DNA from 3 places in the Marinilactibacillus sp. Marseille-P9653 genome. Region 3 is predicted to be linked to each of the others. Evidence: a T-box and tRNA genes for the amino acid it is inferred to sense, from the RefSeq annotation. Region 3 holds a T-box; the other regions hold tRNA genes.
What was found. The T-box of region 3 lies ahead of thrS (threonine--tRNA ligase). A T-box ahead of a tRNA ligase gene usually reads a tRNA of that ligase, here a tRNA-Thr.
Positions count from the first base shown of each region.

Region 1: it has a tRNA-Thr gene. The T-box ahead of thrS (threonine--tRNA ligase) is inferred to sense a tRNA for this amino acid. The anticodon was not compared.
Region 2: it has a tRNA-Thr gene. The T-box ahead of thrS (threonine--tRNA ligase) is inferred to sense a tRNA for this amino acid. The anticodon was not compared.

Region 1 is NZ_CAKAKH010000001.1:915,905-920,876, forward strand. It holds rRNA gene LG377_RS04570 (23S ribosomal RNA) at 1-1,485, shown strand, start outside; rRNA gene rrf (5S ribosomal RNA) at 1,594-1,709, shown strand; tRNA gene LG377_RS04580 (tRNA-Val) at 1,732-1,804, shown strand; tRNA gene LG377_RS04585 (tRNA-Lys) at 1,812-1,884, shown strand; tRNA gene LG377_RS04590 (tRNA-Leu) at 1,920-2,001, shown strand; tRNA gene LG377_RS04595 (tRNA-Thr) at 2,023-2,095, shown strand; tRNA gene LG377_RS04600 (tRNA-Gly) at 2,101-2,172, shown strand; tRNA gene LG377_RS04605 (tRNA-Leu) at 2,250-2,335, shown strand; tRNA gene LG377_RS04610 (tRNA-Arg) at 2,348-2,421, shown strand; tRNA gene LG377_RS04615 (tRNA-Pro) at 2,435-2,508, shown strand; tRNA gene LG377_RS04620 (tRNA-Met) at 2,554-2,627, shown strand; tRNA gene LG377_RS04625 (tRNA-Ile) at 2,646-2,719, shown strand; tRNA gene LG377_RS04630 (tRNA-Met) at 2,739-2,811, shown strand; tRNA gene LG377_RS04635 (tRNA-Asp) at 2,828-2,900, shown strand; tRNA gene LG377_RS04640 (tRNA-Gly) at 2,912-2,982, shown strand; tRNA gene LG377_RS04645 (tRNA-Ile) at 2,992-3,065, shown strand; tRNA gene LG377_RS04650 (tRNA-Ser) at 3,086-3,173, shown strand; tRNA gene LG377_RS04655 (tRNA-Glu) at 3,194-3,265, shown strand; tRNA gene LG377_RS04660 (tRNA-Ser) at 3,296-3,385, shown strand; tRNA gene LG377_RS04665 (tRNA-Asp) at 3,406-3,478, shown strand; tRNA gene LG377_RS04670 (tRNA-Phe) at 3,490-3,562, shown strand; tRNA gene LG377_RS04675 (tRNA-Gly) at 3,576-3,646, shown strand; partial or broken gene LG377_RS04680 (ISL3 family transposase) at 3,817-4,972, opposite strand, start outside.
Region 2 is NZ_CAKAKH010000001.1:6,795-11,766, reverse strand. It holds gene serS (serine--tRNA ligase) at 1-855, shown strand, start outside; gene msrA (peptide-methionine (S)-S-oxide reductase MsrA) at 939-1,472, shown strand; rRNA gene rrf (5S ribosomal RNA) at 1,637-1,752, shown strand; tRNA gene LG377_RS00150 (tRNA-Val) at 1,776-1,848, shown strand; tRNA gene LG377_RS00145 (tRNA-Lys) at 1,860-1,932, shown strand; tRNA gene LG377_RS00140 (tRNA-Leu) at 1,966-2,047, shown strand; tRNA gene LG377_RS00135 (tRNA-Thr) at 2,069-2,141, shown strand; tRNA gene LG377_RS00130 (tRNA-Gly) at 2,147-2,218, shown strand; tRNA gene LG377_RS00125 (tRNA-Leu) at 2,267-2,352, shown strand; tRNA gene LG377_RS00120 (tRNA-Arg) at 2,365-2,438, shown strand; tRNA gene LG377_RS00115 (tRNA-Pro) at 2,463-2,536, shown strand; tRNA gene LG377_RS00110 (tRNA-Met) at 2,563-2,636, shown strand; tRNA gene LG377_RS00105 (tRNA-Ile) at 2,657-2,730, shown strand; tRNA gene LG377_RS00100 (tRNA-Met) at 2,752-2,824, shown strand; tRNA gene LG377_RS00095 (tRNA-Asp) at 2,843-2,915, shown strand; tRNA gene LG377_RS00090 (tRNA-Gly) at 2,927-2,997, shown strand; tRNA gene LG377_RS00085 (tRNA-Ile) at 3,007-3,080, shown strand; tRNA gene LG377_RS00080 (tRNA-Glu) at 3,110-3,181, shown strand; tRNA gene LG377_RS00075 (tRNA-Ser) at 3,212-3,301, shown strand; tRNA gene LG377_RS00070 (tRNA-Met) at 3,312-3,384, shown strand; tRNA gene LG377_RS00065 (tRNA-Asp) at 3,406-3,478, shown strand; tRNA gene LG377_RS00060 (tRNA-Phe) at 3,495-3,567, shown strand; tRNA gene LG377_RS00055 (tRNA-Tyr) at 3,570-3,650, shown strand; tRNA gene LG377_RS00050 (tRNA-Trp) at 3,656-3,726, shown strand; tRNA gene LG377_RS00045 (tRNA-His) at 3,747-3,819, shown strand; tRNA gene LG377_RS00040 (tRNA-Gln) at 3,830-3,902, shown strand; tRNA gene LG377_RS00035 (tRNA-Cys) at 3,929-3,999, shown strand; tRNA gene LG377_RS00030 (tRNA-Leu) at 4,027-4,110, shown strand; rRNA gene LG377_RS00025 (16S ribosomal RNA) at 4,452-4,972, shown strand, end outside.
Region 3 is NZ_CAKAKH010000001.1:1,892,925-1,897,896, reverse strand. It holds gene nrdR (transcriptional regulator NrdR) at 1-190, shown strand, start outside; gene LG377_RS09270 (replication initiation and membrane attachment family protein) at 228-1,649, shown strand; gene dnaI (primosomal protein DnaI) at 1,649-2,578, shown strand; T-box leader at 2,633-2,850, shown strand; gene thrS (threonine--tRNA ligase) at 2,925-4,853, shown strand; ribosomal protein L20 leader region at 4,913-4,972, shown strand, end outside.

The DNA.
Region 1 (4,972 bases), 980 kb from region 3:
TTCCTGTACCAGTCTGCTTTGTTTGAACAATGGAGGGACGCAGAAGGCTAAGATAAGCGCGCTGTTGGATATGCGCGCCCAAGCAATAAGTCTTGATATGAGTCAAATGCTTATATCTATACGGACAAGTTGTGATGGGGAGGGAAATTATAGTACCGAAGTATCTGATGTCACACTGTCAAGAAAAGCTTCTAGTTAGAAGTAGGCTGCCCGTACCGCAAACCGACACAGGTAGTCGAGGAGAGAATCCTAAGGTGATCGAGAGAACTCTCGTTAAGGAACTCGGCAAAATGACCCCGTAACTTCGGGAGAAGGGGTGCTGACCATCTGGTCAGCCGCAGTGAATAGGCCCAAGCGACTGTTTACCAAAAACACAGGTCTCTGCTAATTCGAAAGAAGATGTATAGGGGCTGACACCTGCCCGGTGCTGGAAGGTTAAGAGGAAAGGTTAGCTTCGGCGAAGCTTTGAATTGAAGCCCCAGTAAACGGCGGCCGTAACTATAACGGTCCTAAGGTAGCGAAATTCCTTGTCGGGTAAGTTCCGACCCGCACGAAAGGTGTAACGATTTGGGCACTGTCTCAACGAGAGACTCGGTGAAATTATAGTACCTGTGAAGATGCAGGTTACCCGCGACAGGACGGAAAGACCCCATGGAGCTTTACTGTAGTTTGATATTGAGTGTCTGTACAGCTTGTACAGGATAGGTAGGAGCCAATGAAGCCAGAACGCCAGTTTTGGTGGAGGCAATGGTGGGATACTACCCTCGCTGTATGGCCACTCTAACCCGCAACCGTAATCCGGTTGGGAGACAGTGTCAGATGGGCAGTTTGACTGGGGCGGTCGCCTCCTAAAGAGTAACGGAGGCGCCCAAAGGTTCCCTCAGAATGGTTGGAAATCATTCGCAGAGTGTAAAGGCAAAAGGGAGCTTGACTGCGAGACCTACAAGTCGAGCAGGGACGAAAGTCGGGCTTAGTGATCCGGTGGTTCCGTATGGAAGGGCCATCGCTCAACGGATAAAAGCTACCCTGGGGATAACAGGCTTATCTCCCCCAAGAGTTCACATCGACGGGGAGGTTTGGCACCTCGATGTCGGCTCGTCGCATCCTGGGGCTGTAGTCGGTCCCAAGGGTTGGGCTGTTCGCCCATTAAAGCGGCACGCGAGCTGGGTTCAGAACGTCGTGAGACAGTTCGGTCCCTATCCGTCGCGGGCGTTGGAAATTTGAGAAGAGCTATCCTTAGTACGAGAGGACCGGGATGGACACACCGCTGGTGTACCAGTTGTCTTGCCAAAGGCATCGCTGGGTAGCTATGTGTGGACGGGATAAACGCTGAAAGCATCTAAGCGTGAAGCCCCCTTCAAGATGAGATTTCCCATTCCTTTAAGGAAGTAAGATCCCTGAAAGATGATCAGGTAGATAGGCTGGAAGTGGAAGTACAGTGATGTATGGAGCGGACCAGTACTAATCGATCGAGGACTTAACCACAAAACGGGGTTAAGAGTATGAGGGTGTTGCGTCAAAACATGTTTGCAAGAATTCAACTATCTAGTTTTCAGAGAACAACGTTCTCTTATAAAAAGAAAAGAGTCATTGTGCGGTAATGATGGCGGGAAGGATCCACCTGTTCCCATTCCGAACACAGCCGTTAAGCTTCCCAGCGCCGAGGATAGTGAGGGGTTTCCCCTTGTGAAAGCAGGACGTTGCCGTGCAAGCTCTTGATTTTTTATTTTTGGAGGTTTAGCTCAGTTGGGAGAGCATCTGCCTTACAAGCAGAGGGTCAGCGGTTCGAGCCCGTTAACCTCCATTTTTTTGAGCCGTTAGCTCAGTCGGTAGAGCATCTGACTTTTAATCAGAGGGTCGCAGGTTCGAACCCTGCACGGCTCATTACACAGTAATGTGTAATGATAAATATCTTAAACGCGGATGTGGCGGAATTGGCAGACGCACTAGATTTAGGATCTAGCGCTTCACGGCGTGGGGGTTCAAGTCCCTCCATCCGCATGTTTATATTTATATTATTGTGCCGGCTTAGCTCAGTTGGTAGAGCAACTGATTTGTAATCAGTAGGTCGAGGGTTCAAATCCTTTAGCCGGCATTTCAGCGAAAGTAGTTCAGTGGTAGAACATCACCTTGCCAAGGTGGGGGTCGCGGGTTCGAATCCCGTCTTTCGCTTGATCGACTTTCAATCAGAAGTTGATAATTTAATAGACAAATTTGTCTTCTACAAAGCTTATTATGCCCTATCATTAGCCGGGGTGGCGGAATTGGTAGACGCACAGGACTTAAAATCCTGCGGTGAGTATTCACCGTGCCGGTTCGACTCCGGCCCTCGGCACTTAACTTAATAGCACCCTTAGCTCAATTGGATAGAGTACCTGACTACGAATCAGGCGGTTAGAGGTTCGACTCCTCTAGGGTGCATTTTTAAAGCATACGGGAAGTAGCTCAGCTTGGTAGAGCACTTGGTTTGGGACCAAGGGGTCGCAGGTTCGAATCCTGTCTTCCCGATTTCTTATGAAGAAAACGCCGTATTGCTTTCTTACATAGGACGATGGCGGTGTAGCTCAGCTGGCTAGAGCGTACGGTTCATACCCGTGAGGTCGTGGGTTCGACTCCCTCCGCCGCTATATCTAATTATAGTAAGCGGACCTTTAGCTCAGTTGGTTAGAGCAGACGGCTCATAACCGTCCGGTCGCAGGTTCGAGTCCTGCAAGGTCCATTAATACATTTTTTATTATCGCGGGGTAGAGCAGTTGGCAGCTCGTCGGGCTCATAACCCGGAGGTCACAGGTTCGAGTCCTGTCCCCGCAATTGAAACAAAGAGCATGGTCCCGTAGTGTAGCGGTTATCACGCCTGCCTGTCACGCAGGAGATCGCGGGTTCGAATCCCGTCGGGACCGTTCAACATTATGCGGGTGTAGTTTAGTGGTAAAACCACAGCCTTCCAAGCTGTCGTCGCGAGTTCGATTCTCGTCACCCGCTTTTTGTTTGGGGCCTATAGCTCAGCTGGTTAGAGCGCACGCCTGATAAGCGTGAGGTCGGTGGTTCGAGTCCACTTAGGCCCATTCGTATCATTTATTGATATGGGGAAGTACTCAAGTGGCTGAAGAGGCGCCCCTGCTAAGGGTGTAGGTCGTTTACGCGGCGCGAGGGTTCAAATCCCTCCTTCTCCGTTTTTATTTTTTTATTGCAAGGCCCCTTGGTCAAGCGGTTAAGACACCGCCCTTTCACGGCGGTAACACGGGTTCGAATCCCGTAGGGGTCATTAGCAGGAAACTGCTACTATAGATTTACTGGAGGATTACCCAAGTCCGGCTTAAGGGAACGGTCTTGAAAACCGTCAGGTGTGTAAAAACGCGCGTGGGTTCGAATCCCACATCCTCCTTACCAAATTAAGAACGATCTGGTCCCGTAGTGTAGCGGTTATCACGCCTGCCTGTCACGCAGGAGATCGCGGGTTCGAATCCCGTCGGGACCGTTTGTTGTTTTGGCGCAGTAGCTCAGTTGGTAGAGCAACGGATTGAAGCTCCGTGTGTCGGCAGTTCGACTCTGTCCTGCGCCATTTTTTTTGCGTTGCGGGTGTAGTTTAGTGGTAAAACCACAGCCTTCCAAGCTGTCGTCGCGAGTTCGATTCTCGTCACCCGCTTCATATAAAAAGCGATTCATCTTAAATGATGAATCGCTTTTTTTGTACTCAATGATTTACTACTCGAATGATATATTCTAGTGGAAGCTATTAAAGGTTCTACGTCAAATGACGTTGGTGAAGAATTTAGATAATCAAGAATGATCTCAGGAAGAGATTGCACGGCTAGCTTACGCTACTGTGCAGTCTCTTCCTTTTTCTATTATTCGATGTTTAAATCTAATTGGTTTTAAATTGAAATGTAGGATAATACGATTTTTATAGTGAATAAAGTTCTTGTAGCCATAGGCTACCCGGTTTAATACTTTGATCTTGTTATTGATTCCCTCTATCTTTCCGTTGTTATAAGGGTAAATAAAGGTGTTTTGGATATGAGTGAAATGAGTTCTTAGCGTCTTTAAACTAGTTTTCATGTATCCAGATAGTTCAGGAGAAGCAGGTTGATCTAAAATAGCTCTTAACTGCTTTGAGTCATTCTCTTCAACGGACTTGAGAACAGCTTGGTAGACCCTATACGTTTCTTTCAGTTCTGGATCATAAGCCAACATCTCTGAAACAATTGCGGCTTCCAAACGTTGCCCAAACAGCGGAAACTATTGATAAACGGTATAAGATAATTCAGACTCTTTCTTCAGAAGTTTTTTCCAGAATCGTTTTAATCGTCTGTATTTCTTTTGATCTTCTCCATTAGAGGTTCGAAGTCGATTCATGACTTTTACGCGTGTCTTGTTCATGGATCGATTCACGAGCTGAACGATATGAAATCGATCGATAATGATATCAGCGTTCGGAAACAGTTCAGGTAAGAAGCTGACGTAACTGGCATTCATATCTGTCGTAATAGTTTTAACCTGATTTCTTTGCTTTTGACTATATCGAGAATAGAAGTGATCTTTGTTTGTTCGTGTATCTCTACTTGGTAGAATATCTAATATCGTACCTGTCACAACATCGATATACTCAAAAGCCATTTGGCCTTCACCATACTTGAATTCATCCACTGACAAGTTCTCAGGCAATGAATGATAGTAAGGTCGATAATACTTCACTTGTTCATTGATGATTCTTTGAATGGTTGTGGCAGAGACAGTCGTCTCTTCAGACAAGCTCTTGATTGAACGTGCGTCAGCTGACTTCGTCAGTATTTCTGCTTTGATGAAGTTAGAAATAAAGCACTGCTCTTTTACAATGGGTGTTTCGGCAGTAAACGTTGATCCACAAGATTTACATTTGAACCGCTGCTTTTTCACTCTGAGATAGGTCGGATAAATACCAGACATCGGAAAAGTGATTCTAGAGGTCTGAGTCCCATTTTTATAGATAGAG
Region 2 (4,972 bases), 1.9 Mb from region 3:
TGGGAAATTGGAACAGATCTAGATATTCTAGATTTTGAAAGAGGCGCTAAAGTTGCTAAAAGTCGTTTCTTGTATTACAAAGGCCTAGGAGCGAGATTAGAAAGAGCACTTTATAACTTTATGTTAGATGTGCATACTGAAGAACACGGCTACTATGAAATGATTCCACCATATCTGGTGAACGAAGAATCTCTCTATGGAACCGGTCAGTTCCCGAAATTCAAAGAAGATGTCTTCCAAATCAAAGATACAGCTTTAACGCTAATTCCGACAGCTGAAGTACCACTGACAAATTACTACAGAGACGAAATTCTAGAAGAGGCAGATCTACCGAAGTACTTCACTGCTTTATCTCCATCATTCCGTTCTGAAGCAGGGAGTGCCGGAAGAGACACTAGAGGTCTAATCAGATTACACCAATTCAATAAAGTTGAAATGATCAAATTTGCAAAACCAGAAGACTCTTATGAAGAATTAGAGAAAATGACGGCAAATGCTGAAGCAATCCTTCAGAAACTGAATCTTCCATATAGAGTTGTACTTCTATCTACTGGGGATACAGGATTTGCTGCAGCTAAAACATATGACCTTGAAGTATGGATTCCAGCACAAGACACCTATAGAGAAATTAGTTCTTGTTCAAATACGGAAGCTTTCCAGGCCAGAAGAGCAAAAATCCGTTATAGAAAAGAAGAAGACGGCAAAATAGATTATGTTCATACATTAAATGGTTCAGGACTAGCTATTGGAAGAACCGTTGCAGCTATTCTAGAAAATTACCAGCAAGAAGACGGTTCAGTTAAGGTGCCGGAAGTCCTTGTTCCTTATATGGGTGGTATAACAGAAATCAGGTAAAAGAGTTTATAAGTTGTTTCGATTAAAGGGTGGATTGAATTGGTGATATAATGAGTTGTACCCAATCGATTAGGAGGGAAATTATGTCTGAGAAAAATTTTGAAACAGCGATATTTGCAGGAGGTTGTTTCTGGTGTATGGTGAAACCATTCGATAGTTTGCCAGGAATAGAAAAAGTAACTTCAGGATATACTGGTGGCACTGTAGAAAATCCAACTTACAGACAGGTGACTTCAGGAACAACAGGTCATACCGAAGCTGTTGAAATCAAATATGATCCTTCAAAGATTTCATATGAAGAGTTAGTAGAAATTTACTGGCAACAAACCGACCCTACAGATGCAGGTGGACAATTTGCTGACCGTGGAGATTCTTATAGACCCGTTATATTCTATAACAACGATGAACAAAGAGAAACGGCAGAGGCTTCAAAAAAAGCATTAAATGAAAGTGGTCGCTTCGATCGTCCTATCGTAACGACAATTGAACCAGCTCAACCGTTTTATGAAGCGGAAGACTATCATCAAGACTTTTACAAAAAAGAATCAGCGCACTATAAGAGATATAGTAAAGGTTCAGGAAGAGTCGATTTTATTGATCAAAACTGGGACAAATAAGCTTTTTCTAGGTATTGTTCCAATAAAAGGGAAATGTCGGAAAGCTTGTTCCGGCATTTTTCTTTTATTTTTTTATTAAAATGATTGACAAAGATATAATCCCATTGTATTATATAAGAGTTGCTGCTAATTGATTATTTCTTTTAGCGCCAGCACGAAAACTGTATAGCGGTTATGGCGAGAAGGATCCACCTGTTTCCATTTCGAACACAGAAGTTAAGCTTCTCAGCGCCGAGGATAGTGAGGGGTTTCTCCTTGTGAAAGCAGGACGTCGTTATGCAGCAATCGTTTGATTGTATTATTGGAGGTTTAGCTCAGTTGGGAGAGCATCTGCCTTACAAGCAGAGGGTCAGCGGTTCGAGCCCGTTAACCTCCATAATTTTTTCGGAGCCGTTAGCTCAGTCGGTAGAGCATCTGACTTTTAATCAGAGGGTCGCAGGTTCGAACCCTGCACGGCTCATTGCATAGTGATGTGCAAGCTAAATAGAACAGCGCGGATGTGGCGGAATTGGCAGACGCACTAGATTTAGGATCTAGCGCTTCACGGCGTGGGGGTTCAAGTCCCTCCATCCGCATAGTTCATTTAAAAGATTCAAGCCGGCTTAGCTCAGTTGGTAGAGCAACTGATTTGTAATCAGTAGGTCGAGGGTTCAAATCCTTTAGCCGGCATTTCAGCGAAAGTAGTTCAGTGGTAGAACATCACCTTGCCAAGGTGGGGGTCGCGGGTTCGAATCCCGTCTTTCGCTTGGTTATAGATAAAGCGAATGAATATTTACTTAGTCTTAACAGTAATTGCCGGGGTGGCGGAACTGGTAGACGCACAGGACTTAAAATCCTGCGGTGAGTTTTCACCGTGCCGGTTCGATTCCGGCCCTCGGCATTTGAAATACTCGCACCCTTAGCTCAATTGGATAGAGTACCTGACTACGAATCAGGCGGTTAGAGGTTCGACTCCTCTAGGGTGCATTTCCGAAAGGAAAAAGTAAAGTACGGGAAGTAGCTCAGCTTGGTAGAGCACTTGGTTTGGGACCAAGGGGTCGCAGGTTCGAATCCTGTCTTCCCGATTTTTCTAAAAGAGCCATTTTATAATGGCGGTGTAGCTCAGCTGGCTAGAGCGTACGGTTCATACCCGTGAGGTCGTGGGTTCGACTCCCTCCGCCGCTATCATTGTTTTTCAGAAAATTGGACCTTTAGCTCAGTTGGTTAGAGCAGACGGCTCATAACCGTCCGGTCGCAGGTTCGAATCCTGCAAGGTCCATTTTCAATCGTTCGATATTATCGCGGGGTAGAGCAGTTGGCAGCTCGTCGGGCTCATAACCCGGAGGTCACAGGTTCGAGTCCTGTCCCCGCAATCCAAACAAAATTAACTTGGTCCCGTAGTGTAGCGGTTATCACGCCTGCCTGTCACGCAGGAGATCGCGGGTTCGAATCCCGTCGGGACCGTTCAACTTTATGCGGGTGTAGTTTAGTGGTAAAACCACAGCCTTCCAAGCTGTCGTCGCGAGTTCGATTCTCGTCACCCGCTTTTTGTTTGGGGCCTATAGCTCAGCTGGTTAGAGCGCACGCCTGATAAGCGTGAGGTCGGTGGTTCGAGTCCACTTAGGCCCATTGTTTCATATTAATAAAGTCACTTAACCGGCCCCTTGGTCAAGCGGTTAAGACACCGCCCTTTCACGGCGGTAACACGGGTTCGAATCCCGTAGGGGTCATTAGCAGGAGACTGCTACTATAGATTTACTGGAGGATTACCCAAGTCCGGCTTAAGGGAACGGTCTTGAAAACCGTCAGGTGTGTAAAAACGCGCGTGGGTTCGAATCCCACATCCTCCTTTTAAATGATCGCGGGGTAGAGCAGTTGGCAGCTCGTCGGGCTCATAACCCGGAGGTCGCAGGTTCGAGTCCTGTCCCCGCAATTCAAAATTGAATAATTATATGGTCCCGTAGTGTAGCGGTTATCACGCCTGCCTGTCACGCAGGAGATCGCGGGTTCGAATCCCGTCGGGACCGTAGTAACATTTTCCAAGGCGCAGTAGCTCAGTTGGTAGAGCAACGGATTGAAGCTCCGTGTGTCGGCAGTTCGACTCTGTCCTGCGCCATTGGAGGGATAGCGAAGTGGCTAAACGCGGCGGACTGTAAATCCGCTCCTTCGGGTTCGTAGGTTCGAATCCTACTCCCTCCATTTTTAGGGGTATAGTTTAACGGTAGAACTATGGTCTCCAAAACCATCAATGTGGGTTCGATTCCTACTACCCCTGTGGTTCAATTAAATATTATGGCGATTGTGGCGAAGTGGTTAACGCACCGGGTTGTGGTCTCGGCATTCGTGGGTTCGATCCCCATCAGTCGCCCTTTGATTTTTGGGCTATAGCCAAGCGGTAAGGCAGCGGGTTTTGATCCCGTCATTCCCCAGGTTCGAATCCTGGTAGCCCAGTTTCATACCAAATGAATAAATTGTATGGCGGTATAGCCAAGTGGTAAGGCAGAGGTCTGCAAAACCTTCATCACCGGTTCAAATCCGGTTACCGCCTTGTCTGACAGTTAAATAGACTTAACAGGCCGGCGTGGCGGAATTGGTAGACGCGCTGGACTCAAAATCCAGTGCCCGTTAGGGCGTGCCGGTTCGACTCCGGCCGCCGGTATTGAAAAAGCAAATACTTTTTCAAAAAGCTGTTGACACTAATGTAGCAGCGTGATATGATATATAGGTTGCTGTTAAAGATATCAACTTGATCGAGTAACTTGATCAAAAACAACTTTTAAAAAAGTTGTTGACATCAAAACAACAACATGGTATGATATATGAGTTGCTGTTAAAGCGGCAACGACATAACACGAAACAATAAAGAGTAGATCTTTGAAAACTGAACAAAGTAAAAACAACCAAATGTGCAGGGGTCTTCGATTCATTTATGAATCAAGACAACTAAACGAATGAACAAGGTTCATTCACAATTTTTAATCAATGAGCAAGTCAAACACTTAAAACGAGAGTTTGATCCTGGCTCAGGACGAACGCTGGCGGTATGCCTAATACATGCAAGTCGAACGATGAAATTCTCTGCTTGCAGAGAATGGATTAGTGGCGAACGGGTGAGTAACACGTGGGTAACCTGCCCATAAGAGGGGGATAACATTCGGAAACGGATGCTAATACCGCATAGGTCTTTGAGACGCCTGTCTCTTAGATGAAAGGTGGCTTCGGCTGCCACTTATGGATGGACCCGCGGCGTATTAGCTAGTTGGTAAGGTAATGGCTTACCAAGGCTTTGATACGTAGCCGACCTGAGAGGGTGATCGGCCACACTGGGACTGAGACACGGCCCAGACTCCTACGGGAGGCAGCAGTAGGGAATCTTCCACAATGGGTGAAAACCTGATGGAGCAATACCGCGTGAGTGAAGAAGGTCTTCGGATCGTAAAGCTCTGTTGTTAGAGAAGAATAAGTCGGGTAGTAACTGCCCCGACCTTGACGGTATCTAACCAGAAAGTCACGGCTAACTA
Region 3 (4,972 bases):
TAAGATCAGAGACCGTGGAGATAGCGAAATTGAATCTACTAAGATCGGTGAGTACATTATGCAAGAACTTGCTGAAGTAGATGATGTAGCTTATATACGGTTTGCGAGTGTATACAGACAATTCAAAGACATAGAGGTATTTATGAAAGAAATGCAAGAACTAGCGAAGAAAAGAAAGAATGACAAATAATGTTCAAGATAGATAAAATGAAAGGAGAGAGTGCACAATGAATTATCCCTGGCAACAAGTCAACCCAAAAGATTTTTTCACATTACGTCAAGTTGTACCTCTCTCTGATCAAGATGTACGTATTTTGACAACAATCTACCAACCCCTTATTGGAAATGCGGCATTCACATTGTATATGAATTTAAAAGAATCAATCAGAAGCGGCAGTGGTTGGACAGAGGCTAAACCTTTATCTGAGCTGATGACGCTTCTTGATATTGGAATACCAGAATTATATCAGGCACGCATTCGACTTGAAGGTTTGGGGTTGTTGAGCGTTTATAAAAGTAAAAAAGACTCAGATCAGTTTCTTTTTGAAATTAAACCGCCACTTTCTGCCGAACGGTTTTTTAATGATCATCTGATGAGTCTGATCTTGTTTGAAAAAATTGGAGAAAGAATGTTCAACGAAATTAGACAGCAGTTTTTTAGTGAAAAGCCTAAAGCAGAAGATTACGAGGAAATTACAAAGTCTTTCTTAGATGTCTACTATTTTGACATTCAAAAACATAATCAATTGTCAGTAGTCGAATTTGATGACAATGAGTTTTCATCTTCGATGCATTCACCGGTTCAAATGATGAGTGAACAAAGTGACTTCGATTGGACGTTCTTTGTAGAAGGATTAAATCATCATTTTATCAATAAAAAATCACTTACAAAAGAAATCAGAGAATTAATTATCTCTATCTATGAAATTTATGGCGTCAACGAACTGGATATGCAAAAATATGTTCTTGAGTCTACAGATATAGAGACTTCAAATATCGACCAGGAAAAACTACCACAAATTGTTCAAAGAGATTTCCATAAAAAACAAGCTAGACAAGTTCAGATACAAGATAAAGTAACAGGCTCAATCCAAGAAGAACAATCTGTTAAAAGTGGGCGAAAAACACAATTGAAACAAAAAGGATTTAACAATCAGGAAATCGAAATCATCCTGCATGCTCAGGAAGTAAAACCAATTGAATACTTGAAATCTATTAAGAATCAAAAGGGTGGATTTGTTTCCAGCAATGAAACATGGGTTATTAAAGAACTTGTAGAACAATCTTCTCTTTCGACAAGTGTGATCAATATACTAATCAATTATGTATTGATCGGGAAAAACGCACCCGTGCTGGAAAAAAGTCTTGCACTGAAAGTCGCAAATGACTGGGCGCAAAACGATATAAACTCACCAGAAGATGCTCTACAGAAAGTAAAACAACTATATGCTGAGTCAAAAAGCGATAGACAAAGCAAACAAAGATCCGGTTCAAATCGTTCAAATTCTCAAAAGTATGTTAGGAAAGAAACTTTACCAGATTGGGCAACAGAAGAGAACGTTGGAGAAGAAATCGATGCTAAAAAGCAAGAAGAATTCAGACAAAGACTTGAGCGGATCAGAAATAGAAGTAAAGGTGGTGACAGTTAATGGAAAGCATTCGTAACCAGTTGGAAAATATGATGAATTCAACTAAAATGAACGAGAAATTTAGAGAAATCATGAAAAATGAAGTGTTTAAAGATCCCGATGTTCGACGGTTTATTGCTGAAAACAGGACGGTACTCGATAACGAAGCAATTGAAAAAAGTGCGTCTAAGTTGTATGAATTTGTTGTCGAAAAGAAGAAAGCCGCCGCTCAGAGTGGACAGCTTATGCCGGGGTATAAACCAAGCCTTTCGATCAACAATAAAAGAGTAGATGTAACCTACGAGCCATCTTCTGATTTGATTAATCGTCAGAAACAAGAAGCTATCAATAAACGGATCCATTCAATGTATATGTCAAAAGACATTAAGCATTTCAATATTGATCAGTTTGATAGTACACCAGGAAGAAATAAAGCGGTAGAGGAAGCCTATGATTTTATTGATCAGTTTCTTGAGAATCCTGATACCTTCCAGCAAGGGCTATACCTTCATGGAAAATTCGGAGTCGGGAAAACGTTTCTTCTTGGAGCGATTGCTCACGAGTTATCGAAACAAGGTCATCCATCAACACTCGTTCATTTCCCAACATTTGCTGTCGAAATGAAGAATTCGATTGGTCAAAATACAACTGAAGAAAAGCTTTCTGCCTTGAAAAATGCGAAAATATTAATGATTGATGATATTGGGGCAGATTCTATGTCGAGCTGGATTAGAGATGATATCCTGGGAGTCGTTTTGCAGCATAGAATGCAGGAACAACTTCCAACGTTCTTCTCTTCTAATTTTGATATGGCCCACTTGGAACAAGAGCATCTTAGAGTGACACAAAGAGGCGAAAATGAGCCGTTAAAAGCTAAACGGATTATGGAACGAGTAAAGTTTCTTTCCAAAGAAGTAGAAATGACAGGCGATAACAGGAGACATGCTTAACAAGAAAACTGTTGAAAGCTAAAGTCAAGCGTGGTATTCTACTATTATTCTAATAATAAAACTTAGAGAAAGATAAATTTGATAAGAACTTGTTTTAAAGAGAGGAAGACACTAGCTGAAAGTCTTCTAAAACAATTTATCATCTACCCCTTTCGAGTGCTGCTTTGAACTGAGTAAGAGCAGACGCGTCTCTGCGTTAAAGAGCTAATGAAGACAGAAAGTCAGCTTTCTGTAAAACTGGGTGGAACCACGTAATCCATTACGTCCCAATGAATGAGATCAATCTCATTCATTGGGACGTTTTTTGTACGATAAGTAAAGAGAATAAAAAGCAGGAGGAATTTATATGTCAGAAATCGCAGTTAAATTACCAGATGGTTCCGTGAAAAATGTGGAATCAGGATCATCACCAAAAATGATTGCAGGCAGTATTGCTAAATCATTGGAGAAAAAAGGCCTAGCCGGTAAGTGGAATGGCCAGCATGTTGATTTTGATCAACCCCTTTATGAAGACGGAGAACTTGAAATCATTACACCAGATCACGAAGATGCTTTAGGAATCCTTCGTCATTCTACTGCCCACTTAATGGCTCAAGCAATCAAGAGATTATTCCCAGATGTTAAATTCGGAGTAGGACCAGCGATTGAAACAGGCTTTTACTATGACACAGATTCAGAAACACCTATCACAGAAGAAGATTTAGAATCTATTGAAAAAGAAATGATGGCAATTGTTAAAGAAAACCTGCCATTTGTACGAAAAGAAATTTCTAGAGAAGCAGCGCTTGAATTGTTTGCAGCAGATCCTTATAAAGTAGAACTTATTACAAATTTATCAGAAGATGAAACAATATCTGTTTATGAACAAGGTGAATTTGTCGATCTATGTAGAGGCGTACACGTGCCTTCGACTGGTCGTATTCAAGTATTTAAATTACTTTCTCTAGCAGGAGCTTACTGGAGAGGGAATTCAGATAATAAAATGATGCAACGTGTTTACGGTACGGCTTTCTTCGATAAAAAAGCCTTGAAAGAGTTTATCAAGATGCGTGAAGAAGCTAAACAACGCGATCACCGTAAGTTAGGTAAAGAACTGGATATCTTTATGCTGTCACCAGAAGTTGGATCAGGCCTTCCTTTTTGGCTACCTAAGGGAGCTACGATCCGTCGAGTGATTGAAAGATACATCACAGACAAAGAAATCAGCATGGGTTACCAGCACGTATATACTCCGATTATGGCGAATGTCGATTTCTACAAAACATCTGGACACTGGGATCACTATCATGAAGATATGTTTCCACCAATGGACATGGGTGATGGAGAAATGCTTGTATTGCGTCCGATGAACTGCCCGCATCACATGATGGTATTCAAAAATGACGTAAGAAGTTACCGAGATTTACCAATCCGTATCGCGGAATTAGGTCAAATGCACCGTTATGAGAAAAGTGGCGCTTTATCAGGACTACAGCGCGTTCGTGAAATGACTTTGAATGATGCTCACGTATTTGTAAGACCAGATCAAATCAAAGAAGAATTCCGCAGAGTTGTTGAATTGATGCTAGCTGTATTCGAAGATTTCGATATTAAAGACTATCGCTTCCGACTAAGTTATCGTGATCCGAAAAACACAGAAAAATATTTTGACGACGATGAAATGTGGGAAAAAGCACAGTCTATGTTGAAAGATACTTTGGACGAGATGGGGATGGATTACTTCGAAGCCATTGGTGAAGCAGCCTTTTACGGTCCAAAGCTGGACGTACAAGTCAAGACTGCGATGGGGATCGAAGAAACATTATCAACTGTTCAATTAGATTTCTTGCTACCGGAAAGGTTCGACCTGACTTACGTTGGTGAAGATGGTAATGACAACCATAGACCAGTTGTTATCCACCGTGGTATTGTATCAACAATGGAACGATTTGTAGCTTACTTGATTGAAAGATACAAAGGAGCTTTCCCTACATGGTTAGCACCAATACAGGCTAAAATCATTCCAGTTAACTTGGATATCCATGCTGACTATGCTAATCAGTTGAATGAAGAACTGAAAGCGAAAGGATTACGAATCGAAATTGATAATCGCAATGAAAAAATGGGATACAAGATTCGTCATGCACAAACGCTTAAAATCCCCTATCAAATCGTAGTCGGTGACAGTGAAGTAGAGAACCAGACAGTGAGTGTTCGTAAATATGGTGAAAAAGAAACCATCACATATTCTAAAGATGAATTCATTTCAAATATTGTAGCTGAATCCAATAAATGATTTAATACTCAAATAGTGTTGACAGGTGAATAAATATTTGGTATTATATAAGAGTTGAGAAAACAAAGCAGAAGCACCCGCTTCTCGCCTTTTGGATTCAGATCCATGGGCAGATATCG